DNA from 4 places in the Arthrobacter sp. PM3 genome. Region 1 is predicted to be linked to each of the others. Evidence: riboswitches for the same ligand, from Rfam matches in the RefSeq annotation. Region 1 holds a riboswitch; each other region holds the start of a gene.

Region 1 (7,819 bases):
GCCGCGGCGACCAGGACCTGGAACTGACCGGCGGCGGGGACGACGATCCGCCCAACACGGTCACCCGGGTGCGTGCGCCCCGCGCGATCAGCGAAGCCCCGGCCAGCAACCGGGTCACCTCGGTCAAGGGTTCCACCCGGCTCGAGGCCAAGAAGCAGCGCCGCCGCGAATCCCGCGACACAGGCCGCCGCCGCACCGTCATCACGGAGGCCGAGTTCCTGGCCCGCCGCGAATCCGTGGACCGGCAGATGATCGTCCGCCAGCGCGACGACAGAATCCAGATCGGCGTCCTCGAAGACGGCGTCCTGGCCGAGCACTTCGTGTCCAAGACCCAGCAGGACTCCCTGATCGGCAACGTCTACCTGGGCAAGGTCCAGAATGTGCTGCCCTCCATGGAAGCTGCATTCGTGGACATCGGACGCGGCCGCAACGCCGTCCTGTACGCCGGCGAAGTCAACTGGGACGCCGTCAACCTCGAGGGCAAGCAGCGGCGGATCGAGAACGCGCTCAAGTCCGGCGACTCCGTCCTGGTCCAGGTCACCAAGGACCCGGTCGGCCACAAGGGCGCCCGGCTCACCAGCCAGATCTCGCTGCCGGGCCGCTACCTGGTGTACGTGCCCGGCGGCTCCATGACCGGCATCTCCCGCAAGTTGCCCGACGTCGAACGCAACCGCCTCAAGCGGATCCTCAAAGACCGCCTGCCCGAGGACGCGGGCGTCATTGTCCGCACCGCGGCCGAGGGCGCGTCCGAGGAAGAACTGACGCACGACATCAACCGCCTCCGCGCACAGTGGGAAGGCATCGAGAACCAGTCGACGTCCTCGAAGATCCTGGCCCCCGAGCTCCTCTACGGCGAGCCTGACCTGACCATCAAGGTGGTCCGTGACGTCTTCAACGAGGACTTCTCCAAGCTGATTGTCTCCGGCGAGGAGGCCTGGGACACCATCGAGGCCTACGTGACCTACGTGGCACCGGACCTGGTGGGCCGGCTCGAGAAGTGGACCAAGGACACGGACATCTTCGCGGCCTGGCGCATCGACGAGCAGATTCACAAGGCGCTGGACCGCAAGGTCTTCCTGCCCTCGGGCGGTTCCCTGGTGATCGACCGTACCGAAGCCATGACCGTGGTGGACGTCAACACCGGCAAGTTCACCGGCTCCGGCGGCAACCTTGAGGAAACTGTCACCAAGAACAACCTCGAAGCGGCCGAGGAAGTCGTCCGGCAGCTGCGCCTGCGCGACATCGGCGGCATCATCGTGATCGACTTCATCGACATGGTGCTCGAATCCAACCGCGACCTCGTGCTCCGCCGCCTGGTGGAATGCCTGGGCCGGGACCGGACCAAGCACCAGGTGGCCGAGGTGACTTCGCTGGGCCTCGTGCAGATGACCCGCAAACGGATGGGCACCGGGCTGCTGGAAGTCTTCGGCGAACAGTGTGAAGCCTGCGCCGGACGCGGCGTCGTCACCCACGACGAACCGGTCGAGCACCGGCGCGCCAACACGGTCGCGGCGGAGCACTACGTCCCGCGGACCGAGGCCCAGCCTGCCGCCCGCACCGAGCGCAAGAGCCGCCGCCGCGGCCGGGGCCAGGGCCCGGAGTCCGCTCCGTCCGCACCGGCCGCCGCCCACCCCGAGCCGACCGAGGCCGAAAGCCACGCCAAGGCCGAAGCCACCCGCGCCGCGCTGGCGAAGGTCGCCGCCGCGGCCCACGCCGCCCACCTGCACGACGGGGAAGCTGCCGCGGCCAGCGAAGCGGGGGCCCGCCAGGCCGCCGTCGACGCCGTCAGGAAGCTCGCCGAGGTTGAAGCCGCCGCCGGGGAAGCATCTGGCGAAGCTCCCGGTGAAGCCCCCGCCCGGCCTGCCGCCGTGCTGACCTTCGGCGGTGAGCAGGTTGCGCTGCCATTTGTTGAGCACGCCGACGACACCCCGGCCCCGGCGCTGAGCCTGGATCTGCTGACCGAAGCCTTCGCCAACCTGGGCGAGGCCGAGGCAGCCAAGCAGGACGAACCCGAGGCTGCCAAGCAGGACGAGGCCGCGCCGGCAGCGCGTGCTGCGGAAACCACGGCACCGCGTGCCCGCCGCGGCCGCCGCAACCGGAGCGCCAGCCGCGCCCAGGGCGCAGCCAACGAGACCTCGGTGGAGCACCACGAGGCAACCGGGCATGCTGCGGCCGGCTCGGTCCACGAGGCGAAGGCGCCCGCGGCCCGGCCGGTTGTCCCGGCCGGCAGCGAGCCGATCATCCTCGGCGTCGGCGTCCCGGCATCGGAGCTGTAAAACCTCAGCACTGACCCGGCGGGCCCGGGCCGGAGCAGGCGTAACAATACGTCCGCTCCGGCCCGGGCCCGTCCTGCCGTTAACTGGCCCGGCCCGGGTCAGCGGTTAGGCTGGAACCCTGACACGGGGTGCCGCGCATTCGGCCGGCTGAGATCCAGACCCGTTGAACCTGTCCGGTTAGCACCGGCGAAGGGATGTCTGACATGACCTCACCCTTGAAACAGTCCGGTTTTTTGCCCGCTGATTCTCTGTCGTCCGGGCCTCGCCCAGGGTTTCAGCCGTCCGAGCCCGTCCGCGTTCCGCGCGTGCTGGCCATCGCCGGCTCCGATCCTTCCGGCGGGGCCGGGATCCAGGCCGACCTGAAGAGCATCGCGGCCCACGGCGGCTACGGCATGGCGGCCATCACGGCCCTGACGGCGCAGAACACGCGCGGCGTGCGGGCCGTGCATGTACCTCCGGCCGGGTTCCTCACCGCGCAGCTGGACGCCATCAGCGATGACATCGGCATCGACGCGGTCAAAATCGGCATGCTGGGCGACGCCGCGGTGATCGATGCCGTGGGCACCTGGCTGGAGAAGGTGCGCCCCGCCGTCGTGGTCCTGGATCCGGTGATGGTTGCCACCAGCGGTGACCGCCTCCTGCAGGAATCGGCCGAGGCGGCCCTGCAGTCACTCCTGCCGCTGGCGGACCTCATCACGCCGAACCTTGCCGAACTCGCCATCCTGCTCAAGGAACCGGTCGCGGGGGACTGGGCCGAGGCCCTGGCCCAGGGCAAACGCCTGGCTGCGCTGACCGGCACCACGGTGCTGGTGAAGGGCGGGCACCTCGCCGGCAGCACCAAGGACGACGGCGACCACAACGACGGCGCCGCACCGGCCGGGGAGGGCTGCCCGGACGCGCTGGTCAACACCGGGGGCCTGCTGGGCCAGGAGACCGTGGTGGTGCCGGGGGAGCGGATCGCCACGACCAACAGCCACGGCACCGGATGCTCCCTGTCCTCGGCCATGGCGACGGTGCAAGCCAGGACGGGGGACTGGGAGCAGTCGCTGCGGGAGGTCAAGCCGTGGCTGCTCGGCGCGCTCCGCGAAGCCACGGTCCTGGACGTCGGCACAGGGAACGGTCCGGTCCATCACTTCCACCACGTGCAGGGCCGCGCAGCAAGCATGGGACCGGCTGAGGGCGAGTTCGCCGCGGCCCTGCGTGCCGGGGCCTCAGCCGACCTCGACGCCATCTACGCCCTGGACTTCATCCGCGGACTCGCCGAGGGCACGCTGCCCGAGCACGAGTTCGCCTACTACCTGGCCCAGGACGCCATCTACCTCAATGGCTACGCCCGGGTCCTGGCCCGAGCCGCCGCGATCGCTCCGACCGAGGCCGAGCAGCTGTTCTGGGCCCGCTCTGCGCAGACGTGCCTCGAAGTGGAGTCCGAGCTGCACCGTTCCTGGCTCAGCACCCGCCCCGCACAGGCCGCACTGGGACCGGTCACGAAGTCCTACGTGGACCACTTGCTGGCCGCGTCTGTGTCCGGCAGCTACGGGGTGCTCGTGGCGGCGGCCCTGCCGTGCTTCTGGCTCTACGCCGAGGTCGGCGCCACCCTGCACGCGGAGTTCCTGGCCGGGGGCGCCCCGGAGGCGCACCCCTACGCCGACTGGCTGCGGACCTACGCCGACGAGGACTTCGCCGCCGCGACCCGGCAGGCCATCGCGTTCACTGACGCGGCGGCCCGGCGGGCCTCCGCCGGCGAACGGGAGGCCATGGCCTTGGCGTTCCGGCAGTCCTCGCGCTATGAAGTGCAGTTCTTCGACGCGCCGAGGCTCCACGCCTGACCCGGCCGGCGCCCCGCAGCCGGTACGATGGTGGGGCACGGTTCCGGCAGTCGTTGCGGCACCACAGGTTAGAGGGCACAGGGCTTAAGGCCACTGAGCCGGACATTGTGGTGCTTATCACGGACTACCCGCCGGAACCAGCCTCATTTGCGGCCGAAGGCGAAATTAGCGTATTCTAGATCTTCGGTGCTTACGCCAACACTTGGGTTATACCCCTGAGAACTGTCCGCTTTGGAACTCCAAATGGATCAGTCGCGGGGATAGCTCATGGGTTCCCCCGGGGAATCCACCGGCGTTGAGGCACAGCGTGAGCCGGTCCAAAAACTTTGGTCCCAGGTTCCGCACGCAAATCTAGTAATAAACGTCGAGAGAAGTGAGTCCCCCAAGTGGTGTACGCGATTGTCCGCGCAGGCGGCCGCCAAGAGAAGGTTTCCGTTGGAGACTTCGTTACCCTGAACCGCGTCGCCGGTGGCGCCGGCAGCACCATTGAGCTGCCCGCACTGCTCCTGGTTGACGGCGAGAAGGTCACGTCCGCTGCTGCGGACCTGGCCAAGGTAACCGTTACGGCTGAGATCCTCGAAGACCTCCGTGGTCCGAAGATCGTCATCCAGAAGTTCAAGAACAAGACCGGCTACAAGAAGCGCCAGGGTCACCGTCAGGAACTGACCAAGGTCAAGATCACCGGTATCAAGTAACCTCCCGTTACTGTTCAGGTTTTCAACAGATTCCCCAGAATTTAAAGGCAGGCATTTCACATGGCACATAAAAAAGGCGCGAGTTCCACCCGCAACGGTCGTGACTCCAACGCTCAGTACCTCGGCGTCAAGCGCTTCGGCGGCCAGGTAGTTTCCGCAGGCGAGATCATCGTCCGCCAGCGCGGCACCCACTTCCACCCGGGTGCAGGCGTGGGCCGCGGCGGCGACGACACCCTGTTCGCCCTGACCCCCGGCGCCGTCGAGTTCGGCACCCGCCGCGGTCGTCGCGTTGTGAACATCGTGGCTGCAGCAGCTGCAGAGTAACAACAAGTTCCAAGTCGGTGGGGCGGGCCAGTAGGTCCGCTCCACCGGTGTTTTAACCGCATTACAATCAACTGGGGCCTTCTTGGGCCCCGGGGAACAGCACTGAGGAGATCCACGTGGCCAGCTTTGTAGACCGGGTAGTACTGCACGTATCCGGCGGTAGCGGCGGCCACGGCTGCGTTTCCGTGCACCGGGAGAAGTTCAAGCCCCTCGGCGGTCCCGACGGCGGCAACGGCGGCAACGGCGGCGACGTCATCCTGCGGGTCGACCCGCAGACCACCACCCTCCTGGACTACCACCACGCCCCGCACCGGCACGCGACCAACGGCGGTCCCGGCATGGGTGACTGGCGCGGCGGCAAGAACGGCGAGACCCTGATCCTCCCGGTTCCCGAGGGCACCGTGGTGAAGTCCAAGTCCGGCGAAGTCCTGGCCGACCTCGTTGGCGAAGGCGCCGAATACGTTGCTGCCGCCGGCGGCATTGGTGGCCTCGGCAACGCCGCGCTGTCCTCGCAGAAGCGGCGCGCCCCGGGCTTCGCGCTGCTCGGCATCGAAGGCGAATCCAGCGACATCGTCCTGGAACTGAAGACCATCGCCGACATCGCCCTGGTCGGTTTCCCCTCCGCCGGCAAGTCAAGCCTCATCGCGGCGATGTCCGCAGCGCGGCCCAAGATCGCCGATTACCCCTTCACCACCCTCATCCCCAATCTGGGCGTCGTCCAGGCCGGGGACGTGCGCTTCACGATCGCTGACGTCCCGGGCCTGATCGAGGGCGCCAGCGAGGGCAAGGGCCTGGGCCACAACTTCCTGCGGCACGTGGAGCGCTGCGCCGCACTGGTGCACGTGCTGGACTGCGGAACGCTGGAATCGGACCGTGATCCGCTCTCCGACCTCGCCATCATCGAGGCCGAGCTCGAGAAGTACGCCGTGGACATGAGCTACGCCGGCAGCGACGGCGAAGTGGTTCCGCTGAACCACCGCCCCCGCCTGGTGGCCCTGAACAAGGTGGACCTGCCGGATGGCAAGGACATGGCCGAGTTCGTCCGCCCCGAACTGGAATCCCGCGGCTACAAGGTCTTCGAGATCTCCGCGACGAGCCACGAAGGCCTGCGCCAGCTGGGCTTCGCCATGGCCGAGATCGTCAAGAATGCCCGCGACGCCGTCGCCGCCACCCCGCCGAAGGTGCACGCTCCGGTGCTGCGCCCGCGCGCCGTCAACGAAACCGGCTTCACCATCCGACGCGAGGAGAAGAACCTCGAACCGCTCTTCCGTGTCCTCGGCGACAAGCCTGTGCGCTGGGTCAAGCAGACCGACTTCACCAACGAGGAAGCGATCGGCTACCTCGCCGACCGCCTCGCGAAGCTCGGCGTCGAAACCGAACTCTTCAAGCAGGGCGCCAAGCCGGGCGACACCGTGGTGATCGGCGAGGACGACGGCGTCGTCTTCGACTGGGAGCCGACCATGATGGCCGGCGCCGAACTGCTCGCCTCGCCGCGCGGCACCGACGTGCGCTTCGCCGACATCGGCGACCGCCCGACGCGCGGCCAGAAGCGCGAGGAACAGCAGGAGCGCCGCGAGGCCAAAGCCGCAGCCCGTGCCGAGCTCGAAGCGGAGCGCAAGGCCGGCATCTGGACCGAGTCCGTCAGCGGCCGCCGCGCCCGGCAGCCGCTGAAGGAGAGTGGACTGGGCGAAGCCGATGACGAGTAAGACCGTCGTCGAGCACCGTTCCCGGCCGGCCGCCGCCCACACCCTGAAGGCGCACGAGCTGCCGGCCCCGGACCGCTCGGCGCTTTCCGGGGCCCGCCGGATCGTCGTCAAGGTGGGATCGTCGTCCCTGACGTCGATCAGGGGCGGAATCTCGGAAGAGGCCGTGACAAACCTCGCCGACGCCCTGGCGCACAAGCGCAACGCCGGCGCGGAAATCATCCTGGTGTCCTCCGGTGCGATCGCCGCCGGCCTGGCCCCGCTGGGACTCGAGAAACGCCCGCGCGACCTCGCCACCCAGCAGGCGGCCGCCAGCGTGGGCCAGGGCCTCCTCATGGCGCGGTACACGCACGCGTTCGGCGCGCACGGGGTCACCGTCAGCCAGGTACTCCTGACCGCCGATGACTTCATGCGCCGCAGCCAGCACACCAACGCGTTCCGTGCACTGGACCGGCTCCTGAACCTTGGTGTGGTCCCGGTGGTCAACGAAAACGACACCGTCGCCACCCACGAAATCCGCTTCGGCGACAACGACCGGCTCGCCGCCCTCGTGGCCCACCTGGTCCGGGCCGACGCGCTCGTGCTGCTGTCCGACGTCGACTCCCTCTACGATGGTCCGCCGTCGCACGGTGCCAAACGGATTCCGCACGTCTCCGGCCCCCACGACCTCGACGGCGTGTCGATCGGAAGCGCCGGCAAAGCCGGCGTGGGTACCGGCGGCATGGCGACCAAGGTCGAAGCCGCCGGCATCGCCGCCGGCTCCGGCATCCACGCCCTCGTGACGTCCACGCCCAACGCGGCGGCGGCACTGGCGGGGGAGGACGTGGGAACGTGGTTCTCCGTCAACGGCGCACGCAAGCCGATCCGGCTCCTGTGGCTCGCCCACCTGGCGTCCGTCCAAGGCACACTGGTGCTCGACGACGGCGCCGTCAAGGCCGTCCGCGACCGCCACACCTCGCTGCTGCCGGCCGGGATCGCCGCGGTGCACGGCCACT
Region 2 (7,819 bases), 660 kb from region 1:
GCCTTCCGGCTGGCCCGCGTGTTCCGGCTCCTGCGCGAGGTCGGCGTCCGCACGGTCGGCCGCACCCTGAGCAAAGACCGCGCCGGCAGCTCCCTGTACATCCTGCTGGTCATGGGCATTCTCGTGCTGGAATTCGGGAGCCTTGCGATACTCCGCGTCGAGCAGGGCGTCCCGGGAGCGAACATCACCACCGCCTCGGATGCCCTCTGGTACACGATCGTCACGATCTCGACAGTCGGCTACGGCGACAAGTTTCCCGTCAGCGACGCCGGCCGGATCATCGGATCGGGCATCATCGTCGTCGGGGTCGGCATCTTCGGAACCTTCACCGGCTACCTGGCCACCTTCTTCCTCTCACCCAGGAAGAAGGAGACCGCACCGCCCGTCGACGCGGGCGGCACCGGCAGCCCCGGTTAGACGACGTCCTGGGACTTGGCGAAACGGGTGATCGCGCGCTGGGTGCCGCGGTTGGCGAGCACCTGGATGACGGAGCTGACCGAGGCCGAGATCAGGGCGAAGGTCAGTGCCTGGCGCAGCGTGGTGGGGACGTCCTCGTCGTCGCCCTTGGGCGGCTTGTTGCCGGTGGACTTTTCCCACAGGGCGTCAACGAGCTTGGTGCCGGCGAAGCCGGCCAGAAGACTGACGCCGGTGCCGAGCAGCTTGATGAGGAAGTTCATTCTTCGGACTCCTTGATGGCGGGAACAGGGCTTCCCCTAGCCTAGCCGTCCGGACCCGCGCGTCGGGACAGGGCCGTCGAGACAGGGCCGTCGGGTCAGGGCCGTCCAGACAGGGCCAACGTCCCTGTCCCGCGGCGCCGGCCCGGACGTACCCTCCGAGGATGGAACAGCCCCCGGAGGCAGGCGGTCAAAGCTGGCGGCAGCTCTACCTTTGGGCGGGGATCGCCTCGGTCGCATTCGTCGGTTTGCTGGTCCTGGCACTCGTTTTGGACTTCCTGGCCCCGCCGCCGGTCCACGGCGGCGCGGAAACCCTGGAGTTCATCGCCCGGAACAAGGGCACCTATATCGCTGAACAGCTTCTCTGGACCGTGTCCAACATTCTTCCGGTGCTGGTGTTCGTGACCCTCTTCGTGGCCCTGGCCCCCGTCAACAAGAGCCTGGCCCTGCTGGCCGCTGTGATTGGAGGGCTGCCGTGGGCGCTGTTCCTGGCCATTCCGGTCACGACCCGCGGATCGCTGATCCTGGTCTACCTCAGCGACCGGTACACCGCCTCGGGCACCGCCGGGTCAGGAGACGGCCGGCTGACCTATGCCACCGCCGCGGAGGCGGTGATCGCCGAGAACAACACGCCCGCCGTCGCCGGCGTCCTGTCGGCGCTTGGCATCCTGCTGATCTCGCTGCCCATGCTCAGGGGCGTGCTGCCCCGGACGGTCGGCTGGCTCGGGGTGGCGGCGGGAACGGCCGGAATGATTGCCGAGGCGCTGCGTTTTGCGGTTCCGGATGTCTATCTGGCGTACGGCGTCCTGATGTGGGCCTGGTTCGCCGCCGTGGGAATCGCTTTGATCCGGCTGGCCCTGAGAACTACGCGCGGGCCCGGCGCGCGGGTCCTTCCGAGGCCTGGTCCTCCGCCGGCCTAGCGGCCCGGGGTGAGGACCGCCCGGAGGGCCTCGACGACGAGGTCGTGGTCCGCCTTCTGTGGCAGGCCGGAGACAGTCACGACGGCGACGGCGCCCGTGCCGCGCACATAAATGGGGAACGCTCCGCCGTGGGCGGCGAACTCCGTCTGATCGAACCAGCCGTTGTCCTCGATCCGGCCGCCGGCGGCGCGGGCGCGCAGGCCCACAAGCAGGGACGGGACCTCGTACCGCTGGGCGGTGCGCTTCTTGGCGTTGATCCAGCGCTCGTTGTCCGGGGTGGCACCGTCCAGCGCCGCGTGGAACAGGACCTGCTCGCCCTTAGTGATGTCGACGGCGATCGGCAGCGAGCGTTGCCGGCCCAGCTCCACCAGGAGCAGGCCGAGGTCCAGGGCGTCGTCCTTGCTGAAAGCGGCGAACTGGAGGGCATCCATTTCGGCCAGGACGCGGCCGATCAGCGCCGCCAGGGAACCGTGCGGCTGGGGCTCGCTGGAGTCGGGGTCGTACTCAGGTACGTCGTCCGGATTGTGGTCAGCGTTGTGCTCCGCATTGCGGCCCGGGGAGGGAACGGGTGTGGCCGGTGTGTGCGTCAAGGTGGTCCCGCTTTCCGGTGGGTGACAGGTTTCCGGTGACAGGGCCGCACGCTGGCGGTCCCGGGTGGCCGACACGACGACTCTACCAAGCGGGTGTTCCCGGCCGGCGGCCCTGGCCGGGGAGCGGGCCCGATTGTGACAGCCCGGCACTGAAAACCCGGCCATCCGGGTGTAAACTGGGCCAGCCCACAAGGGCAAGATAATCACGACAGGGGAGCGCCGCCGTCGGGCCTCGCCGGAACATTTCCGGGGATACCAAGGGTGGGCGCTGAGAGTGCGGACAGCCGCAGACCCTCGAACCTGATCCGGTTAGTACCGGCGCAAGGGAGTCGAGTTCTCAGGGTGCGCGGAGGGCGGCGGAAGCCGAGGCCGGCCGGAGCACCCTCCCCTCCTGTTCCTCAGGAGGACGACATGACAGATATTTCAGCACAGCAAGGCTCCACCGGCCGTTCATCGGCCCGGCACCATTACAACTGGCGCGTGGTGGACATCGTGGTGGCAGCACTGATCGCCGTGGCCGGCGGCGTCATCTTCTGGGCGTGGTCCCAGGGTGCCAACCTCATTTCAACCCCCGTCAACGCGGTCTACCCGCCGCTGACCGGACTCTACGCCGGCGGCTGGATGATCCCGGCAGTGCTGGGCATGCTCATCATCCGCAAACCCGGCGCGGCCCTCTTCTGCGAAACGGTCGCGGCCACGGGTGAGCTGATCATGGGCTCGCAGTACGGCACCACGGTGCTGATCTCCGGTGTCCTGCAGGGCCTCGGCGCGGAGCTGGTCTTCGCGGCGTTCCTGTACAAGAAGTTCAACCTGCCGGTGTCCCTGCTGGCCGGGGCCGGTGCCGGCCTCTTCTGCGGCCTGAACGACTCCTTCCTGCCGTGGGGCTGGAACATCGCCTACGAAGCCGGCGACAAGCTCGCCTACATCATCTTCACCACCATCTCCGGTGCGGTCATCGCCGGCGGACTGTCCTGGCTGGCCACCCGCGGCCTGGCCAAGACCGGCGTGCTGGGCTCCTTCGCTTCCCGCAAGGCGGCCACGGAGCCGGTCTTCTCCTGACGCCGGCCCCTGGAATCGGCAGACGCATCATGACACCAACACCGGCCGTCCGCCCGGCCGCCGTCACGGCTCGCGGCTGGGGCTGGCGGCACGCCGGCCGGTCCAGGCCTGCCGTCAGCGGCCTGGACCTGGACATCCGCCCCGGGGAGCGCGTGCTCCTGCTGGGCCCCTCCGGCGCCGGCAAGTCGACGCTTCTCCACGCCCTGGCCGGGGTGCTCGGCGACAGCGCCGCCGGGGCCGCCGGACCGGCCGGTGACGCTCCCGGCGCCGAGGACTCCGACGAGGCCGGAAGCCTGCTGATCGACGGCGCCGTGCCGCGAGCCCGGCGCGGCCGCGCCGGGCTCATGCAGCAGGACCCGGAAACCCAGGTGGTGCTGTCCCGCCTCGGCGACGACGTCGCGTTCGGCGCAGAAAACCTCGCCGTCCCCGCCGCGGAGATCTGGCCGCGGGTGCGCGAGGCGCTCGAGGACGTCGGGCTGGGCCGGCTGCCGCTGGACCACCCGACGTCGGCCCTGTCCGGCGGACAAAAGCAGCGCCTGGCGCTCGCCGGGATCCTCGCGATGCGCCCCGGGCTGCTCCTGCTCGACGAGCCGACCGCCAACCTGGACCCGGACGGCGTCCTGGAAGTCCGCGACGCCGTCGGCCGGTGCCTGGACAAGACCGGCGCCACCCTGGTGGTCGTGGAGCACCGGGTGGCGGTCTGGAAAGACCTGGTGGACCGGATCGTGGTCCTGCAGCCCGGCACCGCCACGGACCCCGCGGTCCTGATCGACGGGCCGCCGGACCGGGTTCTGGCCGAGGCGCGGGACATGCTCATCGGTGCGGGCGTCTGGGTGCCGGGCCATGTGCCAACGGCCCGGGTCCGGACCGCCACGGCAGCGGGGGAGCTCCTGCTGTCCGCGGACGGGCTCGCGGTCTCCCGTGAACGGCCGCGGCGGGCCGGGCTGCGCAAAGGATTCCGGGCCATCGCGCCGCGCCCGGTGCTGTCCGGCGTCTCGGCCCAGGTCCGTGCCGGCGAGGCCCTGACCATCACCGGGCAGAACGGCTCGGGGAAGTCGACCCTGGCGCTGACGCTGGCCGGTCTGCTGCGCCCCGTGGCGGGGACGGTGTCGGCCACGCAGGAACTCAGGGGTCCCGTCGTGGGCCGCGTAAGCGCCGGCGCCGATCCTTACCGGTGGAAGGCCCAGCAGCTGATCGCCCGGATCGGAACCGTGTTCCAGGAGCCCGAGCACCAGTTCGTCACCGGCAGGGTCTTCGACGAGCTCATGTTCGGCCCCCGCCACCTTGGCTATGGCGAGGAACGCGTGGACGAGCTCCTGGAACGGCTCCGGCTGACCGGGCTTGTGGACGCCAACCCCTACACGCTCTCGGGCGGCGAGAAACGGCGCCTCTCGGTGGCCACCGTCCTGGCGGCGCACCCGAAGGTGCTGATCCTGGACGAGCCCACCTTCGGCCAGGACGCCAACACGTGGGCCGAACTTGCCTCGTTCCTCGCCGAACTCCTCGACGCCGGCACCGCGGTGGTGTCCGTGACGCACGACGCCGAATTCTCCGCCGTCCTGGGCGGCACGGAACTCCGGCTCGGCGCAGGGGGTGCGGCCGCCGTAACCGCTGCCGCTGCGGACCGTGAACTGCCGGAAGCGGCCGCGCCATGAGAGCCGAACTGAGCCTTCGCGGCAACCACGCACTGCTGACCCGCGCCAACCCGCTGGCCAAGTTCACCGCCGTCCTGCTGATCACCATGGTCCTGGCGCTGTCTATTGACTGGGTGTCGGCGTCGGTGGCGCTGGCCTGCGAACTCCTTCTCTTCCCGCTCGCCGGCCTCACGCTCGCCCTGCTGTGGCAGCGCGGCTGGCCGCTGATCCTCGCCGCGGCGCTGGGCGGCTGGAGCACGGCCATCCTGGCGCCCGACGCCGGGGCCGTTCTGGTCGACGCCGGGATCTGGTCCATCAGCGCCGGTTCCCTGCAGCTGGGGCTCGGTTTCATGCTCCGCGGCCTGGCGATCGCGCTGCCGGCCGTGCTGCTCATGAGCTGCACCGACCCCACGGACCTGGCCGACGCCCTGGCGCAGAACGCGAAGCTGCCACACCGGTTCGTCCTGGGCACGCTGGCAGCCATGCGCCTCGTCGGGATCATGGCCGAGCAATGGCAGACCATCGGAATGGCCCGGCGTGCCCGCGGCGTGGGTTCGAGCGGCAGCCCCTACCAGCGGTTCCGGGCCACCCTGGGCCAGAGCTTCGGGCTGCTGGTGCAGGCGATCCGGAGCGCGTCCCGGCTGGCGGTGACGATGGAGGCGCGCGGGTTCGGCGGCGCGGCCCGGACCTGGGCCCGGCCGTCGACGTTTAGCGGACTCGACATCTGGGTGCTCCTGGGCGGGCTGGTCATAGCGGCCGCAGCCGTCGCCGCGGCCCTCGGCGCGGGCACCTGGAACCTCGTATTCCTCGCCCGCCAGTAAGGCACGCCCCACCGTTTATCGCATGGTGCGGGTATGCGTGTGACATTCACGGCATTCCGGCGCGGATGTCCCGAGTTAATAAATCATCCGTGATATTTTCGGGACATGACGCAACCGACTGCTGAACACGTAGGCCTGCTGCTCCGCGAAGCGCGCGGCGCGAAAGGCTGGACCCAGGGACAACTCGCCGCCGAGCTCGGCACCAGCCAGAGTGCGATCGCCCGGATGGAACAGGGCAAGCAGAACCTGAGCCTGAAAATGATCCAGCGTTTGGAGACGATCGTCGGGCACAGCATCGTCAACGTGGGCCGGCCCCAGATGACCCACCTGCGGGTCGAAGGCGCACGGACGCTCTCCGGTGCGGTGGACGTCAACAGCAGCAAGAACGCCGGCGTCGCACTCCTGTGCGCCAGCCTCATCAACCGGGGCACCACCACGTTGCGCCGCCTGGCCCGGATTGAAGAAGTCAACCGGATCGTGGAGGTGCTTACCAGCATCGGCGTCGAATGCACCTGGCTCAACGCCAACGACCTCCAGATCCGCCGCCCCGAGGTCCTGGACCTGGACTCCATGGACGTGGAGGCCGCCCGCCGCACCCGCAGCGTGATCATGCTCCTGGGTCCGTTGCTGGATGAAGCCGGCACCTACCGGCTGCCCTACGCCGGGGGCTGCGACCTCGGCACCCGCACCGTGCAGCCGCACATGCAGGCGCTGCGCCAGTTCGGCCTCAGCGTCGAGGCGAAGTCGGGTTTCTACGCTGTCCAGGCGCCGCCGTCGGACAGTTACGACCGCTCCTTCGTGCTGAGCGAACGCGGTGACACGGTCACCGAGAACGCCATCATGGCCGCCGCACACCGCCGCGGCACCACCATCATCCGCAACGCCAGCCCCAACTATATGGTGCAGGACCTCTGCTTCTACCTGCAGATGCTCGGCGTGGAAATCGACGGCGTCGGCACCACCACGCTGAAGATCACCGGCCGCCCGTCGATCGACGTCGACATCGAATACTTCCCCTCCGAGGACCCGATCGAGGCAATGAGCCTCATCACCGCCGGCATCGTGACCAACTCCGAAGTCACCATCCGCCGCGTCCCGATCGAGTTCATGGAAATCGAACTCGCCACCCTGGAGCAGATGGGCCAGCGGCTCGAGGTGTCGGGGGAGTATTTTGCCCGCAACGGCCGCACCCGCCTGGTGGATGTCACCACCAAGCCTTCGGAACTGCGGGCGCCGGAGGACAAAATCCACCCGATGCCCTTCCCGGGACTGAACATCGACAACCTGCCGTTCTTCGCGGTGATCGCCGCCAACGCCCACGGCCAGACCATGATCCATGACTGGGTGTACGAGAACCGGGCCATCTACCTGACCGAGCTGAACAAGCTGGGCGCCCAGGTGCAGCTGCTGGATCCGCACCGGATCTACGTCAACGGGCCCAGCAAGTGGCGCGCCGCCGAGGTGGGCTGCCCGCCGGCCCTCCGTCCCGCCGCCTGCCTGCTGCTGGCCATGCTCGCGGCCCGCGGCGTCTCTGAACTGCGGAACATCTACGTCATCGAGCGCGGCTACGAGGATCTGGCCGAGCGCCTCAACACCATCGGCGCGAAGATCGAGTACTTCCAGGACTGACCCGGTGTCGGGGGTAGCGCGTGTCGGGAGATCCTGACGCACAATAGAGTCATGCGAACCTTCGGCGCGGAGGAAGAACTGCTGATCGTCGACCCTGAATCGGGCCGGCTGCTTGCCCTCGCCGATCTCATGCTGCCCGGCCTCCTCCCGCCGGGGAAGGACGTCACCGGCGTCGGCCCGTCGCAGCGGCCGGTGCACGCGGAAGCCGACTTCAGCTACGAGCTCAAGCTTGAGCAGATTGAGACCCAGACCCGGCCGTGCCTGGATTACACGGAACTTCTCCGGCAGCTCAGGAAGGGCCGCGGGCTGGCGGACGGCGCCGCCCGGGTGCACGGGGGCCGGGTCGCCGCCCTGGCCACCTCGCCCCAGGGCGCCGCCACGCACCTGACCCCGAAGCAGCGGTACCAGACCATGCAGGAACGCTTCGGGCTTACGGTGCGCAACCAGCTGACCTGCGGCCTCCACGTCCACACCTATGTGGAGTCCCCGGAG
Region 3 (7,819 bases), 2.0 Mb from region 1:
GGACAGGGATTCCTCGGTCAGGTGCTGCTCCAGGTAGCGCTGCGGCGGGAGGGCAAGGCTGTCCATGACAACACTCTTGCCCTCCCAGGACCATGCCTCGCGGGGCCGGTCCCAGTACAGTTCGACGCCGTTGCCCTCGGGGTCGGTGAAGTAGAAGGCCTCACTGACCAGGTGGTCCGCGCTGCCGGTGAAGGACAGGGGTTCGTACCGGGCTGCGCTGGCTACGGTGGCGGCCAGGGCGGGCTGGTCCTCGAACAGGAGGGCAGTGTGGAAGAGTCCGGCCTCGCCGCGGGAGGGGATATTGAGCCCGGGCGCCGGGGCCAGGTGCACCAGCGGCTTCTGCCGGCGGCCCAGGTAGAGCCCGCCGTCCTGCTCGGCCACGATGTCCAGGCCGAGGGCGCGCTGGTAATAATCGGTCATGACCTTCATGTCGCCGACCTTGAGCATCACGGTGCCCATGGTGAGTGCGGCAGGAAGGAGATCCTGGGCTTCTGCAGTCATCGAAACTCTCCTGGGTTCTGCAGCCACCGGACTTCGGCGGTCTTGCATAGAGTTAAATTACTTGAAGCTTCAATTTATTCCTAACGGATGAGGAGCCCCCGCAGCACCACGTGCTGCAGCTCCGCCAGGGTGCCAAGGTTCTGCCGCGGGTCCTCGGCGCAGACCAGGACATCGGCGCTGGCCCCTTCGGCGATCCCGTCCGCCCCGAGCCAGGTCCGCGCCGACCAGCTGGCGGCGTCGAGCGCGGCGGCCGCCGTCAGGCCCGCGGCGTGCAGGGCCCGGACCTCGTCCGCGATCCGTCCGTGCCGGATCACGCTGCCGGCGTCCGTGCCGGCGTAGATGGCCACCCCGGCCTCGTGGGCTTCGAGGATCCGCTCGGCCCTCCGTTCCCACAGCGAGCGCATGTGCGCGGCGTAGCGCGGGAACTTGGGCGCCGCCCTGGCGGCGATGTCCGGGAAGGTGGCGATGTTGATCAGGGTGGGGACGATGGGTACGCCCTGCTCCACGAAGCGCGGCAGGTGACGCGGCAGCAGCCCGGTGCCGTGCTCGATGCAGTCGATCCCGGCGTCGAGCATGTCATCGAGGGTGTCCTCGGCGAAGCAGTGCGCGGTGACACGGACCCCTTCATCGTGCGCGGCCCGGACGGCGTCCCTGACCGTCCCGGCGGGAAAGCCGGCGGCGAGGTCGCCGGCGTCGCGGTCGATCCAGTCTCCTACCAGTTTGACCCAGCCGTCTCCTGCGAGGGCCTGCTTGCGCACGGCCTCGACCAGTCCTTCAGGCTCCACTTCGACGGCAAATCCCCGCAGGTAGCGCCGGGTGCGGGCGATATGCCGGCCGGCGCGGATGAGCCGCGGCAGGTCGGTGCGCTGCTGGAGCCACCGGGTGTCATGGACGGCGCCGGCGTCGCGGACCAGCAGCGTCCCGGCGTCGCGGTCCGTCACGGCCTGGGCCTCGACAGTGTCCTCGGGCACGTCGCCGTCCGGTCCGAGGCCGATGTGGCAGTGGGCGTCCACGAGGCCGGGGATGACCCAGCCGTCGAGCACGTGGTCCGGCGCGGCAGCGGGCCGGCGGAACGTCAGGAGCCCGTCGACGGACCAGAGGCCGTGGCGGACGGTGGCCGGGCCGGTGAGGACGGGGCCGCTGAACTCGATGATGCCGGTCATGGTTTAAAGCCTAGCCCCGGGCGGCCATCCGCGGTCCGCGTCACACTCCGCGGGACTGCGGCGCAGCGTGATAGCTTCGTCTACGACCACACGGGTGCCCTTGCAGGGGCTGAGATCGGGCTGACGCGGCCTGCGACCGTTGAACCTGTCCGGGTAATGCCGGCGAAGGAAGTGAGTAATCCTTTGAGCACCACAGAAACACAGCACAGCCCTGCCCAAAACCAGCCCGTCCGCACGGAGGCAGCCGACCAGCCGGCCACGACCCAGCCGGCCCCGACCCAGTCGCTGAAGTCCCAGTCGCTGAAGTCCCATTCGCTGGCCTTCGACACGGACCCGGAGCACGGCATCCGCGTCCCGGTCACCGAGATCGCCCTGGAGCCCTCGCCGGGCGGCGCACAGAACCCGCCGTTCCGGGTCTACCGCACGGCCGGGCCGGGCAGCGACCCGGTCGTGGGCCTCGCGCCTTTCCGCAGCGAATGGATCGCCGGGCGCGGTGACACGGAGCCGTACAGTGGCCGGGAACGGAACCTGCTCGACGACGGCAGGTCCGCCGTCCGCCGCGGCGCCGCCTCGGCCGAGTGGAAGGGCGCCCCGCCGGTGCCCCGCCGCGCCGTCGAAGGCAGGACGGTGACCCAGATGCACTACGCCCGGCAGGGCGTGATCACGCCCGAAATGCGGTTCGTGGCGGTGCGGGAGAACTGTGATGTGGAATTGGTCCGCAGCGAGGTGGCGGCCGGCCGGGCCATCATCCCCAGCAACATCAACCACCCCGAGTCCGAGCCGATGATCATCGGCAAGGCGTTCCTCGTGAAGATCAACGCGAACATCGGCAACTCCGCCGTGACCAGCTCCATCGCCGAGGAGGTCGACAAGCTCCAGTGGGCCACCCAGTGGGGTGCGGACACCGTGATGGACCTCTCCACCGGGGACGACATCCACACGACCCGTGAATGGATCATCCGCAACTCCCCCGTCCCCATCGGCACCGTCCCGATCTATCAGGCCCTGGAGAAGGTCAACGGCGAGGCGAACGCGCTGACCTGGGAGATCTTCCGGGACACCGTGATCGAGCAGTGCGAACAGGGCGTGGACTACATGACCATCCACGCCGGGGTGCTGCTGCGGTATGTGCCGCTGACGGCCAACCGGGTCACCGGCATCGTGTCCCGCGGCGGGTCCATCATGGCCGGCTGGTGCCTTGCGCACCACCGGGAGAACTTCCTGTACACCCACTTCGATGAGTTGTGCGAGATTTTCGCTCAGTACGACGTCGCGTTCTCGCTCGGGGACGGGCTGCGGCCGGGCGCGACGGCGGACGCCAACGACGCCGCGCAGTTCGCCGAACTCGACACCCTGGCCGAGCTGACGCAGCGGGCCTGGGAGTTCGACGTGCAGGTCATGGTGGAAGGTCCGGGGCACGTGCCGTTCCACCTCGTCCGGGAAAACGTGGAGCGCCAGCAGGAACTCTGCAAGGGAGCACCCTTCTACACGCTGGGTCCGCTGGTGACCGACATCGCGCCGGGCTATGACCACATCACCTCAGCGATCGGCGCCACCGAGATCGCCCGCTACGGCACGGCCATGCTCTGCTATGTCACACCCAAGGAACACCTGGGGCTGCCGAACAAGGACGACGTGAAGACCGGCGTGATCACCTACAAGATCGCGGCCCACGCCGCCGACCTCGCCAAGGGCCACCCCGGAGCCCACGAACGCGACGATGCCCTGTCCAAGGCACGGTTCGAGTTCCGCTGGCGGGACCAGTTCGCCCTGTCCCTGGACCCGGTGACGGCCGAGGCATTCCACGATGAGACGCTCCCCGCCGAACCGGCGAAAACGGCGCACTTCTGCTCCATGTGCGGGCCCAAGTTCTGCTCCATGCGGATCAGCCAGGACATCCGCAACGAGTACGGATCCGCTGATTCACAGGCAGCGCTGGCCGAAATGGCCGCCGGGATGCAGGCCAAGAGCAACGAGTTCCTGGCCTCCGGCGGCAAGGTCTACCTGCCCGAACCCACCGTCGGCGTGCAGGCCTAGTTCTGCAGTCCGGGCGCCCTCCCTGCGGGGGGGGGCGCCCGCGGTCCCCCGGCGCGCAGTCCCGGGGTGAAGCCTAGGACGCGCGGGCGTGCTGGTGCCGGCTGACCTCGGCAATGAACGAGCGGATGGCCCGGTCCCCTTCGGCCGAGTCCTGGGGCCGGTGCCCTCCGGCGGCGGTGCGGTGCAGCGCGCCGGTTTCGCGCAGGTACCCGGCGATCTCCTCGTACAGCGGTTCCCAGCCGCCGGTCAGGACCAGGGTCGGCACCCCCGGGACGATCTGCAGTGGCGCCTCCCACGGCGGCGCCTGCAGGCGCAGCCGGCGCGCGGCCCGGCGGGCTTCGGGGGTGGTGGCCCCCGGGGCCTCGGCGGAGAACGCCCGGCGGATGAACTCGCGCTGGAAGTCGTCGTCGCTGAGGTTGTTCCGGACGTCGAAGAGGGGCTGCATGAGGGCCCGGTGCGCGGCGGTGGCCGGGAGCTCCGCGGTCAGGGACAGGCAGGCCGGTTCCACCAGGGTCAGGGACCGGACGAGGTCGGGGCGTTCGACGGCGGCCATCATGGCGGCGATGGCACCTTGTGAATGCGCTACGACATGGCCGCCGGACTCGCCGCGGCCGTCGTCGGCCAGGGATGCCAGGACGATTGCGGCGTCGGCGGTGAAGTCGGATTCGAGCGGTTCCGCGGCGGCGTCGAAGCCGTGCCGGCGCAGGAACAGGGCGTCGTAGTCCAGTGCCATCCCGTGCTGCTTTGGCCACGCGGCGGCGCCGAAGCTGCCGTCCCCGTGGACGAAGACTACGCGCTGCTTGAACATGGTCTAACCCTATGGCACTTCAGGGCTGATGCCGCCGGCGACACAGCGGCGGCGGCATCAGCCCTGTGCGGCTACTTGCTGCCGCCGAGGAACTTGTCAAAGCCCTTGGGCAGGTTCAGCTGGGACGGGTCGAAGTCGCCGCCCTGCTGGCCGAACGACGCTCCGGTGGGCAGGGCCTTGGCGCCGGCGGCGCGCCGGGCCTCGGCGTCGCGCAGTTCCTGCGCCGCCTTCGCCGGGTTGCCGGAGCGGGCCTTCTTCTTCGGCGCGTTCTTGGCTCCCTTCCGGGCACCGCCGGCACCCATGCCGGGCATTCCGGGCATCCCCGGCATGCCGCCGCCGGCGGCCATTTTCTTCATCATCTTCTGGGCCTGGGCGAAGCGCTCCAGCAGGCCGTTGACCTCGGAGACGTGGACACCGGAGCCGCGGGCGATGCGGGCCCGGCGGGAGCCGTTGATGATCTTGGGAGCCACGCGTTCGTGCGGGGTCATCGACCGGACAATGGCCTCGACGCGGTCGATCTCGCGCTCGTCGAACTGCTCGAGCTGCTGCCGGATGTTCTGCGCGCCGGGCATCATCATGAGCATCTTCTTCATGGAGCCCATGTTGCGGATCTGCTGCATCTGGGCCAGGAAGTCGTCCAGGGTGAAGTCTTCCTGGTCGGCGAACTTCTTCGCCATCCGGGCGGCTTCGTCCTTGTCCCAGGATTTCTCGGCCTGCTCGATCAGGGTGAGGACGTCGCCCATGTCCAGGATGCGGGAGGCCATGCGGTCCGGGTGGAAGAGCTCGAAGTCGTCCAGGTTCTCGCCGGTGGACGCAAACATGACGGGCTTGCCCGTGACGGACGCGACGGAAAGCGCGGCGCCGCCGCGGGCGTCGCCGTCGAGCTTGGAGAGCACGATGCCGGTGAAGTTGACGCCCTCATCGAAGGCCATGGCCGTGTTGACGGCATCCTGTCCGATCATGGAGTCGATCACGAACAGCACTTCGTTCGGGACGATCGCCCGGCGGATCTGGCGTGCCTGTTCCATCATGTCGGCGTCGACGCCGAGCCGGCCGGCGGTGTCCACGATCACGACGTCGTGCAGGGTGCGCTTGGCTTCCTCGACGCCGGCGCGGGCGACGGCGACCGGGTCACCGGCGGGGTGGTCGAGTTCGGTGGACGTGGCGCCCGGGTGGGGGGCGAAGACGGGCACGCCGGCGCGTTGGCCGACCACCTGCAGCTGGGTGACGGCGTTGGGGCGCTGGAGGTCGCAGGCGACCAGCATGGGGCTGTGGCCCTGGGCCTTGAGCCACTTGGACAGCTTGCCGGCCAGGGTGGTCTTGCCGGCACCCTGGAGGCCCGCGAGCATGATGATAGTGGGGCCGGTCTTGGCCAGGCGGATCCGGCGGGTTTCGCCGCCGAGGATCTCCACGAGCTCCTCGTTGACGATTTTCACGATCTGCTGGCTCGGATTCAGCGCCCCTGAGACCTCCGCCCCGAGGGCACGCTCGCGCACGCGGCCGGTGAATTCCCGGACCACGGGAACGGCGACGTCGGCGTCCAGGAGGGCGCGACGGATTTCGCGGACCGTGGCGTCAACGTCCGCCTCGGACAGGCGGCCTTTGCCACGGAGGTTCTTGAAGGTTGCTGTCAACCGGTCAGAGAGTGAATTGAACACGCGCCGTGCACTTCTTTCAGTGGATCTACAGGTGGCGTCCGGTCCGGCACGCCAGCGTCTCGACTGGCATTCGCCGGAACGAACCGCCTCGACAACGGGACTCGACTATCTAGGGTACCAAGATGCGAGTTCAAGATGGCATGCTGGCTTAGGTGACCAGCCAAACAACTGTAAAAACCCTGCTCATCCTTGGTGCCTCCGGCGATCTTACCGGCAGGCTCCTGCTGCCCGGGCTGGCCCGCCTGGTGGGCCGGGGCCGCGCCGACGGGCTCGTCCTGGCCGGCGCGGGATCGGATCCCTGGACGGCCGGTCAGTGGGAGGACCGGCTTGAGGAGTCCTTCGCCGATGAGAACTCGCAGGCCGATGCCTACGGCAAGCGTGAGCTGAAGCGGATCCGCCAGGAAAGCGCCTATCATCAGCTCGACGTCACGGCCAAGGGCGAGCTCGCCGCGCTGCTGGCGGAGCTGGAAGGGCCGGTGGCGGTTTACTTCGCCCTCCCGCCGCGCATCAGCCAGCTCGCGTGCGAGGCCCTGGCCCCCGAGGACGTGCCCGCCGGCACCCGGCTGGTGATGGAGAAACCGTTCGGCTCGGACGAGGCGTCCGCCCGGCACCTGAACAAGACACTGGCGGCCCTGGTTCCGGAGGACCACATCCACCGGGTGGACCACTTCCTGGGCAAGGCAACCGTCTTGAACATCCTGGGCCTGCGCTTCGCCAACGCCTTCCTGGAACCGGTGTGGAACCGGCAGTACATCGAGAAAATCGAGATCGTCTTCGACGAGGACCTCGCCCTCGAGGGCCGCGCCCGCTACTACGACGGCGCCGGCGCCCTCCGGGACATGATCCAAAGCCACCTCCTGGAAATCATGGCCCTCATGGCGATCGAACCGCCGGCCTCCGTGGACGAACGCGATCTGCGTGACGCCGTGGCCACGGTGCTGCGCGCCAGCAGCATCAGCGCCCCGTACCGGCAGAGCACCCGGCGGGCCCGGTACACGGCGGGGTCCATCGACGGGCGCAGGATTCCGGACTACGCCAAGGAAACCGGCGTGGACGCGTCCCGCAACACGGAGACCCTGGCCGAGGTGCAGGTGGGGATCGACAACTGGCGCTGGCAGGGCGTGCCGTTCATCCTGCGCTCCGGCAAGGCGCTGGGCCGCAAGCGCAAGGAAGCCGTGGTGACCTTCCGGCCGGTGCCGCACCTGCCCAAGGGATTCACCGGCGTGGATGCGCCCAACCGGCTGCGGATCGGGTTCGGTCCGGACACCTTGCAGTTCGACGTCGATGTGAACGGCCCGGGCGATGTCCTCAGCCTGGACCGGGCCGTGTTGGAGGCCGAGCTGAGCGCCTCGGACCTCCTGCCCTACGGCGAGGTGCTGGAGGGCGTCCTGACCGGCGATCCCCTGCTCTCCGTGCGGGCCGACACCGCGGAGGACTGCTGGCGCATCCTGGCACCGGTCCTGAAGTCCTGGGCCGCGGGGCATGTCCCCCTGGAGGAGTATCCCGCCGGAAGCACCGGGCCGGAGGGCTGGCCGGCGTAGCCAGCAGCCGCCGTCGGGCACAAGACCGCACCGGGCACAAAGAAGCGGGCCGGATGCCTTTTCAGGCATCCGGCCCGCTGTGTCAGTGCCGCCGTCGCTGTGGCCGCGGTC
Region 4 (7,819 bases), 1.6 Mb from region 1:
TGCAGTGGAAGACGATATCGGCGTCCTGGGGCAGGTCCTGCCACGCTTCGCCGGCCAGGATGCGGCCCTGCGGGATCAGCACCGCCCCGTCGATCCGGACGATGTCGTACTCCCCGCTTTCCCGCACGTCCACCAGGTGGAAGTCCTTGAGTCCGGCCTTTCGCGAGGCGAGCATGGTGGCGAGCTGGGTTGCCGTGACCGTGTGCCCGGCCCCGGCATCCGCTGTGGGGGTGATGCCGCAGAAGGCCTCGTAATCGGTCAGTTCCGTGATGCGCGGCGCCGCGGGATCCCGGGCCACCTTGATCTCGCGCCAGGTGCCGCCGAGCGCGTCGTAGAGCGCCAGCCGGCCGAGCAGGGACCGCCCGACGCCGGTGATCAGCTTGACGGCTTCGGTCACCATCAGGGATCCGACGGCGGCGCACAGCATGCCGAACACGCCGCCTTCCCCGCAGGACGGCACGGAGCCGGCCGGGGGTGCTTCCGGGTACAGGTCCCGGTAGGTGGGTCCGTGCTGTTCCCAAAAGACGCTGACCTGGCCGTCGAACCGGAAGATCGATCCCCAGACATAGGGCTTGCCGAGGATCGCCGCGGCGTCGTTGACGAGGTAGCGGGTGGCGAAGTTGTCGGCGCCGTCGAGGATGAGGTCGTAGCCGGCGAAAAGGTCCAGGGCATTGGACGCATCGAGGCGGATGTTGTGCAGCCGGACGTCGACCAGCGGGTTCAGCGCCGCAATGGCGTCCCGGGCCGATTCGATTTTGGGCCGGCCCACGTCCGCGACGCCGTGGATGATCTGGCGCTGCAGGTTGCTGAGGTCGACGTCGTCGTCATCGACGATCCCGAGGGTGCCGACCCCGGCGGCGGCGAGGTAGAGCAGCGCGGGCGAACCCAGTCCGCCGGCCCCGATGACCAGGACTTTCGCGTTCTTGAGCCGGCGCTGGCCGATCGCGCCGATCTCCGGAATGATCAGGTGGCGCGAGTAGCGCTCCACCTCCTCCGGGCTGAGGTCTGCCGCGGGCTCAACCAGCGGTCCGGGCCGGGGATCCAGCTGCATCCGGGAGGTTGCGGGGGCGCCGTCGGCGGCGATGTTTGAGGCCATACTTCAATCTATGCCTGAAGATACCGTCAGGTCATATTACCCGCGCGTAAAGTGTATTTCAGGGCAAGGTAGTGCAGTGCCGTTTATGGCTGCAGTGTTGTTTACGGCAGTGCTGTTGAATATATTGCGCGTTATTGGGTGAAGAGGGAAAGAAGGCCGACAGTGGTTCATCAGGCACCGGTGGAGCGGGACGGGACCGGCAAGCCGCCGGCCGGACAGACGCGGAGCGGACATCGCTCGGCGCGCCTGCCCCGCGACGAACGCCGGGCGCAGCTGCTGGCGGCTGCGCAGGAAGTCTTCGTGGCGAACGGCTACCACGGTGCCGCCATGGATGAAATCGCCGAGACCGCGCACGTCAGCAAGCCTGTCCTGTACCAGCACTTCCCGTCCAAGCGGGACCTCTACCTGGCGCTGCTGGACAGCCACCTCAGCAAGTTGATCGACCTCCTGCTGGGCGCCCTGAATTCCACCACGGACAATGACGAACGTGTCCAGGCGGTGATGCGCGCCTACTTCCGCTTCATCGCCAACGATGATCAGGCACACCGGCTCGTGTTTGAATCGGACCTGATTAATGACCCCGACGTCAGCGCACGGCTGGAAACGTTCAACAAGACCTTTGCCGACGCCGTCGCGCACGTCATTGCCGAGGACACCAAGCTGCCGGAGCTCGAAGCCCAACTCCTGGGCCGCGGACTGGCCGGAATGGCCCACGTGAGCGCGCGGTACTGGCTCGAGACGGACGGGAACCTGGACCTCGATGTGGCCAGTGACCTCATCTACCGTTTAGCTTGGCGCGGAATCTCCCGCTTCCCCAAGGAGACCTAGACTACAACTAGAGATTGACCTTAGAGATTTAATCGACTTTGACCGGCTGGGAGGCCTCGCTGTGGAAGTAAAGATTGGTATTCAGAACATTGGCCGCGAAATCGTGCTCGAATCCAGCCAGGATGCCGACGCCGTCGCCAAGGTGGTGGGCGACGCGATCGCCAAGGGCAGCGAGCTGCGGCTGACGGATGACAAGGGCCGGCTGATCATTGTCCCCGCCAATGTCCTTGGTTACGTCGAAATCGGAGCAGAAGAGGCCCGCCGCGTCGGTTTCGGCGCCCTCTAGTTCCCCCTCTTCCAGAGTCCGTTCTTCACCGCAGTTTCCTGAACGCGAGGGGTCCTGAATGCTTTCCCTGATTGTGGTGGCCATGGTCACCGTTGCCGCGGGCTTCGTAGTATGGGCAAATGACAAACGGCACACGAAGTACGGCATCAGTGTTCCGGCCGGGGTCGCCGCCGCCGTCGGCATGCTGAGCTGGATCATCTTCATGGCGGCCGGGTTCGGCTACCAGCCGGGACTGACCTGGATTCCGTGGATCCTGCCCATGGTCCTGGGCACTGCAGCCTCCATCGGGGCCGTGGTGTACCTCGGCAGGACCCGGACCCGGCACGATACCGACCGGCTCACCGCCATCCTGAAGCTCTAGCAGGACGCGGATCGTCAGCAGGACGCCAATCCCTGGCCGGAAAAAGCAGTGGCCACGCTCCTCGTCGGGAGCGTGGCCACTGTTTTTGACTCCGTTTCTTGAGCGTCGTCGGGCCCCTGTTAGAGGAACTCGGCCCGGCCTTCCATGGCCGAGGACGCCAGTGCGTGCTCGCGGCGCGGGATCCGGCCGGCCGACTTTGCCAGCCTGCCCGCGATGACGGCGTGCCTGAACGCCTCGCCCATGACGGCGGGATTCTGCGCCCGGGTCACGGCCGTGGCGAGCAGCACGGCGTCGCAGCCCAGTTCCATCGCCAGGGCAGCATCCGAGGCCGTGCCGATCCCGGCGTCGAGCACCACGGGAACCGATGCCCGCGCTACGATCAGCTCGATGTTGTGCGGGTTCAGGATGCCCAGTCCGGTGCCGATCGGGGCGCCAAGCGGCATCACCGCCGTCGCGCCGAGGTTTTCCAGCCGGAGGGCCAGCACGGGATCGTCGTTGGTGTAGGCAAAAACCTTGAACCCGCGGGCCACGAGCTGTTCGGTGGCGTCCACGAGTTCCACCGCGTCCGGAAGCAGGGTGTGCTCGTCGGCAATGACTTCGAGCTTGACCCAGTCCGTCTCCAAGGCTTCGCGGGCCAGCTCCGCGGTGAGGACGGCGTCCTTGGCGGTGAAGCAGCCGGCCGTGTTGGGCAGCACCCGGATGTTGTGGTCCACCAGCAGCTGGAACAGCGAGCCCGTCTCCGCCGGTGAATAGCGGCGCATCGCCACCGTGGTCAGTTCCGTCCCGGAGGCCAGCAGTGCCGCGCCCAGCCCGTCCAGGCTCGGCGCGCCGCCGGTGCCCATGATGAGGCGCGAGCCAAGTGTCACGCCGTCGACCACGAACGGGTCGGCGGCCGTTGCCGCAGGGGACCCGGCCGGTGTGCCGGCAAGAGCCGTCGGTCCGGCAAAAACAGTCTCGTTCATGGTGCTCATCCTCCCTGGACTGCTGTGACGAGTTCGACGTCGTCGCCCTCGGCGAGCGCCGTGGCGTGCCACTGGCTGCGCGGCACGACTTCGGCGTTGCGGGCCACGGCGACGCCGAGCTTCCTGCCGTCCGCGGCGCGGCCGTCGGGGCCGATGCTCCGGCCGGTGAGCTCGCTGACAAGGGCGCTGACGGAGGCGCCGTCGGCGACGCTCTGCTCCGTTCCGTTCAGTCTGATGTTCATGCTGCTTCCTTGTTAGGGCTGTCCCCGGACGCATCCGGGATTCGGGAAAAACGGTCGGGGCGGAACGCGGACCAGCGCGGGTCCGCTGTCCCGTCCATGAGCTCGCGGCAGACGGCGGCGGCCGCCGGCGTCAGCAGGACGCCGTGCCGGAAGAAGCCGGTCGCGATGATGAGCCCGGGGATATCCCCGCCACCACGGCCGCGGACCGCGACCCGCCCCAGCAGCGGGGCGTTGTCCGGCGTGCCCGGACGTGCCCGCGCCGTGGCTTCCAGCAGCTCCAGCTCCGCCACGGCGGGCACCAGTTGCTGGGCGTCGCGGAGCAGCTGGTACACGCCCCCGGCGGACACTGCCCGGGGATCGGTCGGGCCGTCCTCGCGCTGGGTGGCGCCGATCACCACGGTGCCGTCCTGCCGCGGGACGATGTACACGGGCACCCCGCGCACCATCCCCCGCACCGTGGCGGTCACCAGCGGCCGCAGATGGGCGGGCACCCGGAGCCGGAGGATGTCGCCGTAGACCGGCCGCAGCGGCAGCGCCAGGCCGTCGGGCAGGCCCTCCAGGCCGGGCGCGCCGAGCCCGTTGGCCACGATCGTTTCCGTGGCCCGGATGGTACCGCCGCCGGCCAGCCGGACTCCCGTGACGGCGCCGCCGTCCCAGAGCAGCCCGGCCGCGCGGCGCCGGACCAGACTGCCGTGGCCCTCCGTGCCCAGCAGGCCGGCGAGACGGGCGATCAGCAGCCGGGGATCCACCTGGTGGTCTGCCGGAATGTCGAAGGCACACGAGATGCCGGGGCTCAGCAGCGGTTCGCGGCTGCGGGCCTCGCGCACGGTCAGGGGGTCGACGGTGAGGCCGCAGGCCCGCTGGACCTCCCTGAGGTCCGCGAGCGCGCGGCGGTCCGCCGCGTCGGCACCGACGGCGAGGGTCGGCGTCCTCTGGTACCCCGTGCCGGCCGCGGACTCCGGAGCGGTGGCACCGGCGTCGATCCCGGCAGCGAACCCGGGCCACAGCCGGGAGGACTCCAGCATCAGTTCCAGGAGTTCTTCCTCCTGGTAATGCAGTTCGCTGACGGGCGCGAGCATCCCGGCCGCGGCCCAGCTGGCCCCGCTGCCGGGTGCGTCATCGATCAGCACGACGGAGCGGCCGGCGCGGCCGGCCTCGAACGCGATGCCGTGGCCGATCACCCCGCCGCCGATCACGGCGACGTCGGCGGTGCAATCCCCGGCGGCATCGGGTCTGCTGTCATAAATCCGGGAAGCGGCGTCATCTGCGGGCTCGGCTTCACGGCTGGCTCCTGGACCCATAAAAAAATTCCTTCCCTACGCCGGTACTAGCCGGATCAGGTCAAGCGGTCGGCTCTGACGCCCTCTCAGCCGTTGCAGCGGCATTGCCGCTGCGGGCTCCCGCGGTATGCGCCCAGTTTAGAGGAACTAGGCTGGTCCCATGACCCAGGACGCCATCCACACCACCGCCCGCCTCTACCTGTGCACCGACGCCCGCCGGGACCGCGGCGACTTCGAGGCCTTCGTGGACGCCGCTTTCGCCGGCGGGGTGGACATCATCCAGCTGCGTGACAAGTCGCTCGAGGCGGCCGAGGAACTGGAATTCCTGGAGGTCCTGCAGGCCGCGGCGCAACGCCACGGCCGGTTGTGGTCCGTCAATGACCGGGCGGACATCGCGTCCCTGTCGGGGGCGCCGGTGTTCCATGTCGGGCAGAAGGACATTTCGCTCGGTGCCGCCCGCGGTTTCCTCGGCAAGGACACCGTGATCGGGCTGTCCACGCACAGCCCGGAGCAGGTGGACGCGGCCATCGCGGCCTCGCCCGGCCGCAAGGGCCTGGATTACTTCTGTGTCGGGCCCGTGTGGGCCACCCCCACCAAGCCGGGACGCGCCGCCGTCGGCCTCGACCTGGTGCGCTACGCCGCCCGGGCGATCGAAAAGGCGGACGCGGAGGGAACCGGCACGGTGGACGGGGTGGTGCCCTGGTTCGCGATCGGCGGGATCGACCTCGGCAACGTGGAGCAGGTGGTCGACGCCGGCGCCCGGCGGATCGTCGTGGTCCGGGCCATCACCGACGCCGATGATCCGGCACACGCTGCGGGAGCGCTGCTGGCGGCACTGGACGCCGCGGACGCCTGAGCGCGTCGGCCAGAACGCTCCGGGCGGGCCGCGCCGGGCAGGCCGGCCTGGCTTACGCGGCCAGTCCCAGCCCCGCCATCCGGCGTGCGTGGTTCGCCGCGAGTTCGGCCGCGAGACCGCTGGCCATGTCCTTGGCAGCGTCGTCGTCGAGACCGGACAGGCCGCCGAGGAGCGCGTGCTCGATGCCCACCCGCTGGGCCTGGGTCAGGGCTTCGCCCAGCAGGCGCCGGGCCCACAACGCCAGGCGGGAAGCCAGCCGCGGGTCATCGGCCAGGGCCGCCTTGAGGCGGTCCCGCAGCACGGCCGTGGATGTTTCCGCGGACTGGATCTGTTCGATCAGTTCCCGGGTCCCGGCGTCGACGTACCGGGCGACGGCCCGGTAGACGTCCGCGGAGACGGTGTCGATCACGTAGGCCTTCATGAGCGATTCGTACCAGTCCGCCGGGCGGGTGCGCTCATGGAAGTGGTCCACGGACGGCTGGAACGGGAGCATCGCGGCCTCCGTGTCCAGGCCCATGGCCTCGAGCCGGCTCCGGACCAGTTCGTAGTGCTGGAACTCCACCACGGCCATCCTGCCCAGCACCGCGCGGTCATGCAGCGTAGGCGAATACCGGGCATCGGAGGACAACCGTTCGAAGGCCGAGAGCTCGCCATAGGCCATCACTCCCAGCAGATCCGCGAGGAAGCTGTTGTAGCGGGCAGGATCGTCCGGACTGGCGCTCATCTTTCAAGACTAATGGCGGAAATCGGGCTACCCTGATTTTCGTGTCCCATCATCGCCTGACCCCGAGTGTCCACGAGCAGCAGAACCAGCTGGCCGCGGCACTCAAGGCGCTGCGCACGACCCTGGAACTGCCCGGTCCGTTCCCCGAAAACGTGCTCCGCGACGCCCGGGCCGCGGTGGCCGAACACAAGCTGCCGGACCTGGACCTGACGCATGTGGAGTTCGTGACGATCGATCCGGCGTCGTCCACGGACCTCGACCAGGCCCTGTTCATCGAGCGCAGGGGTGCCGGGTACAAAGTGCTGTACGCCATCGCCGACGTTCCGTCCTTTGTCGCTCCGGGCGGCCCGCTCGACGCCGAAACCCGCCGCCGCGGCCAGACCTTCTACACCCCGGACGGCCGGATCCCGCTGCACCCGGAGGTCATCAGCGAGGCCGCCGGGAGCCTGCTCGCCGGGCAGCTGTGTGCGGCCTTCGTGTGGGAGTTCGATCTGGACGCCGCGGCCGAGGTGACCTCGGTGCTGGTCCGCCGGGCGCAGGTGCGCAGCCGCGCGAAGCTCAGCTACAAGGGCGTGCAGGCCGAGCTCGACGCCGGCACCGCGCCGGCCATGTTGCAGCTGCTCAGGGAGGTGGGCATCAAGCGGGTGGAGCTGGAGCGCCTGCGCGGCGGCGCGAGCCTGAACATGCCGGAGCAGGAGATCCAGCAGCTGCCCGACGGCGGCTACCGGATCGTGGCGGCCCCGCCGCTGCCCGTGGAGGACTGGAACGCCCAGATTTCCCTCATGACCGGGATGGCCGCAGCCGGTCTCATGATCCGGGGCAAGGTCGGCATCCTGCGCACCATGCCCGCCCCGGATGAGGCGTCGCTGCGGCACTTCCACCGCCAGACCCACGCCCTGGGCAAGCCCTGGGACGGGGAGATCCGCTACGGCGAATACCTTCGCACCCTCGATCCCACCGATCCCCGGCAGCTGGCGATCGTGCATTCGGCCGGGATGCTGTTCCGCGGCGCCGGCTACACCCCGTTCGACGGCACCGTCCCGGAGGCCGCCATCCAGGCAGCCATCGGCGCCGCCTACGCCCACTCCACGGCGCCGCTGCGGCGCCTGGTGGACCGTTTCGTCCTGGTCATCTGCGAGGCCCTGAGCAACGGCACGGAGGTTCCGGCCTGGGCCCGGGAAGCC

What was found. A riboswitch is a leader RNA that binds a small molecule or an ion and turns the genes downstream of it on or off. The one in region 1 is predicted to bind thiamine pyrophosphate.
Region 2: it holds a riboswitch for thiamine pyrophosphate, as region 1 does, so the genes downstream of both, CFN17_RS04095 (ECF transporter S component) here and CFN17_RS07065 (bifunctional hydroxymethylpyrimidine kinase/phosphomethylpyrimidine kinase) in region 1, are expected to answer to the same signal.
Region 3: it holds a riboswitch for thiamine pyrophosphate, as region 1 does, so the genes downstream of both, thiC (phosphomethylpyrimidine synthase ThiC) here and CFN17_RS07065 (bifunctional hydroxymethylpyrimidine kinase/phosphomethylpyrimidine kinase) in region 1, are expected to answer to the same signal.
Region 4: it holds a riboswitch for thiamine pyrophosphate, as region 1 does, so the genes downstream of both, thiO (glycine oxidase ThiO) here and CFN17_RS07065 (bifunctional hydroxymethylpyrimidine kinase/phosphomethylpyrimidine kinase) in region 1, are expected to answer to the same signal.

The regions. Positions count from the first base shown of each region.
Region 1 is NZ_CP022314.1:1,525,768-1,533,586, reverse strand. Features, by position in the region: gene CFN17_RS07070 (Rne/Rng family ribonuclease) at 1-2,276, shown strand, start outside; TPP riboswitch at 2,391-2,488, shown strand; gene CFN17_RS07065 (bifunctional hydroxymethylpyrimidine kinase/phosphomethylpyrimidine kinase) at 2,480-4,102, shown strand; gene rplU (50S ribosomal protein L21) at 4,489-4,797, shown strand; gene rpmA (50S ribosomal protein L27) at 4,858-5,121, shown strand; gene obgE (GTPase ObgE) at 5,238-6,827, shown strand; gene proB (glutamate 5-kinase) at 6,817-7,819, shown strand, end outside.
Region 2 is NZ_CP022314.1:863,379-871,197, reverse strand. Features, by position in the region: gene CFN17_RS04115 (ion transporter) at 1-417, shown strand, start outside; gene CFN17_RS04110 (DUF4235 domain-containing protein) at 414-677, opposite strand; gene CFN17_RS04105 (DUF4386 family protein) at 839-1,594, shown strand; gene CFN17_RS04100 (heme-degrading domain-containing protein) at 1,591-2,184, opposite strand; TPP riboswitch at 2,385-2,529, shown strand; gene CFN17_RS04095 (ECF transporter S component) at 2,596-3,243, shown strand; gene CFN17_RS04090 (ABC transporter ATP-binding protein) at 3,273-4,898, shown strand; gene CFN17_RS04085 (energy-coupling factor transporter transmembrane protein EcfT) at 4,895-5,698, shown strand; gene CFN17_RS04080 (UDP-N-acetylglucosamine 1-carboxyvinyltransferase) at 5,804-7,327, shown strand; gene CFN17_RS04075 (glutamate--cysteine ligase) at 7,379-7,819, shown strand, end outside.
Region 3 is NZ_CP022314.1:3,844,063-3,851,881, forward strand. Features, by position in the region: gene CFN17_RS17560 (VOC family protein) at 1-501, opposite strand, end outside; gene CFN17_RS17565 (amidohydrolase family protein) at 582-1,664, opposite strand; TPP riboswitch at 1,745-1,852, shown strand; gene thiC (phosphomethylpyrimidine synthase ThiC) at 1,848-3,701, shown strand; gene CFN17_RS17575 (alpha/beta fold hydrolase) at 3,775-4,509, opposite strand; gene ffh (signal recognition particle protein) at 4,581-6,167, opposite strand; gene CFN17_RS17585 (glucose-6-phosphate dehydrogenase) at 6,320-7,708, shown strand.
Region 4 is NZ_CP022314.1:4,269,074-4,276,892, forward strand. Features, by position in the region: gene moeB (molybdopterin-synthase adenylyltransferase MoeB) at 1-1,051, opposite strand, end outside; gene CFN17_RS19375 (TetR/AcrR family transcriptional regulator) at 1,277-1,924, shown strand; gene CFN17_RS19380 (DUF3107 domain-containing protein) at 1,986-2,210, shown strand; gene CFN17_RS19385 (hypothetical protein) at 2,269-2,571, shown strand; gene CFN17_RS19390 (thiazole synthase) at 2,691-3,533, opposite strand; gene thiS (sulfur carrier protein ThiS) at 3,539-3,775, opposite strand; gene thiO (glycine oxidase ThiO) at 3,772-5,076, opposite strand; TPP riboswitch at 5,071-5,189, opposite strand; gene thiE (thiamine phosphate synthase) at 5,216-5,911, shown strand; gene CFN17_RS19410 (ferritin-like fold-containing protein) at 5,964-6,635, opposite strand; gene CFN17_RS19415 (RNB domain-containing ribonuclease) at 6,677-7,819, shown strand, end outside.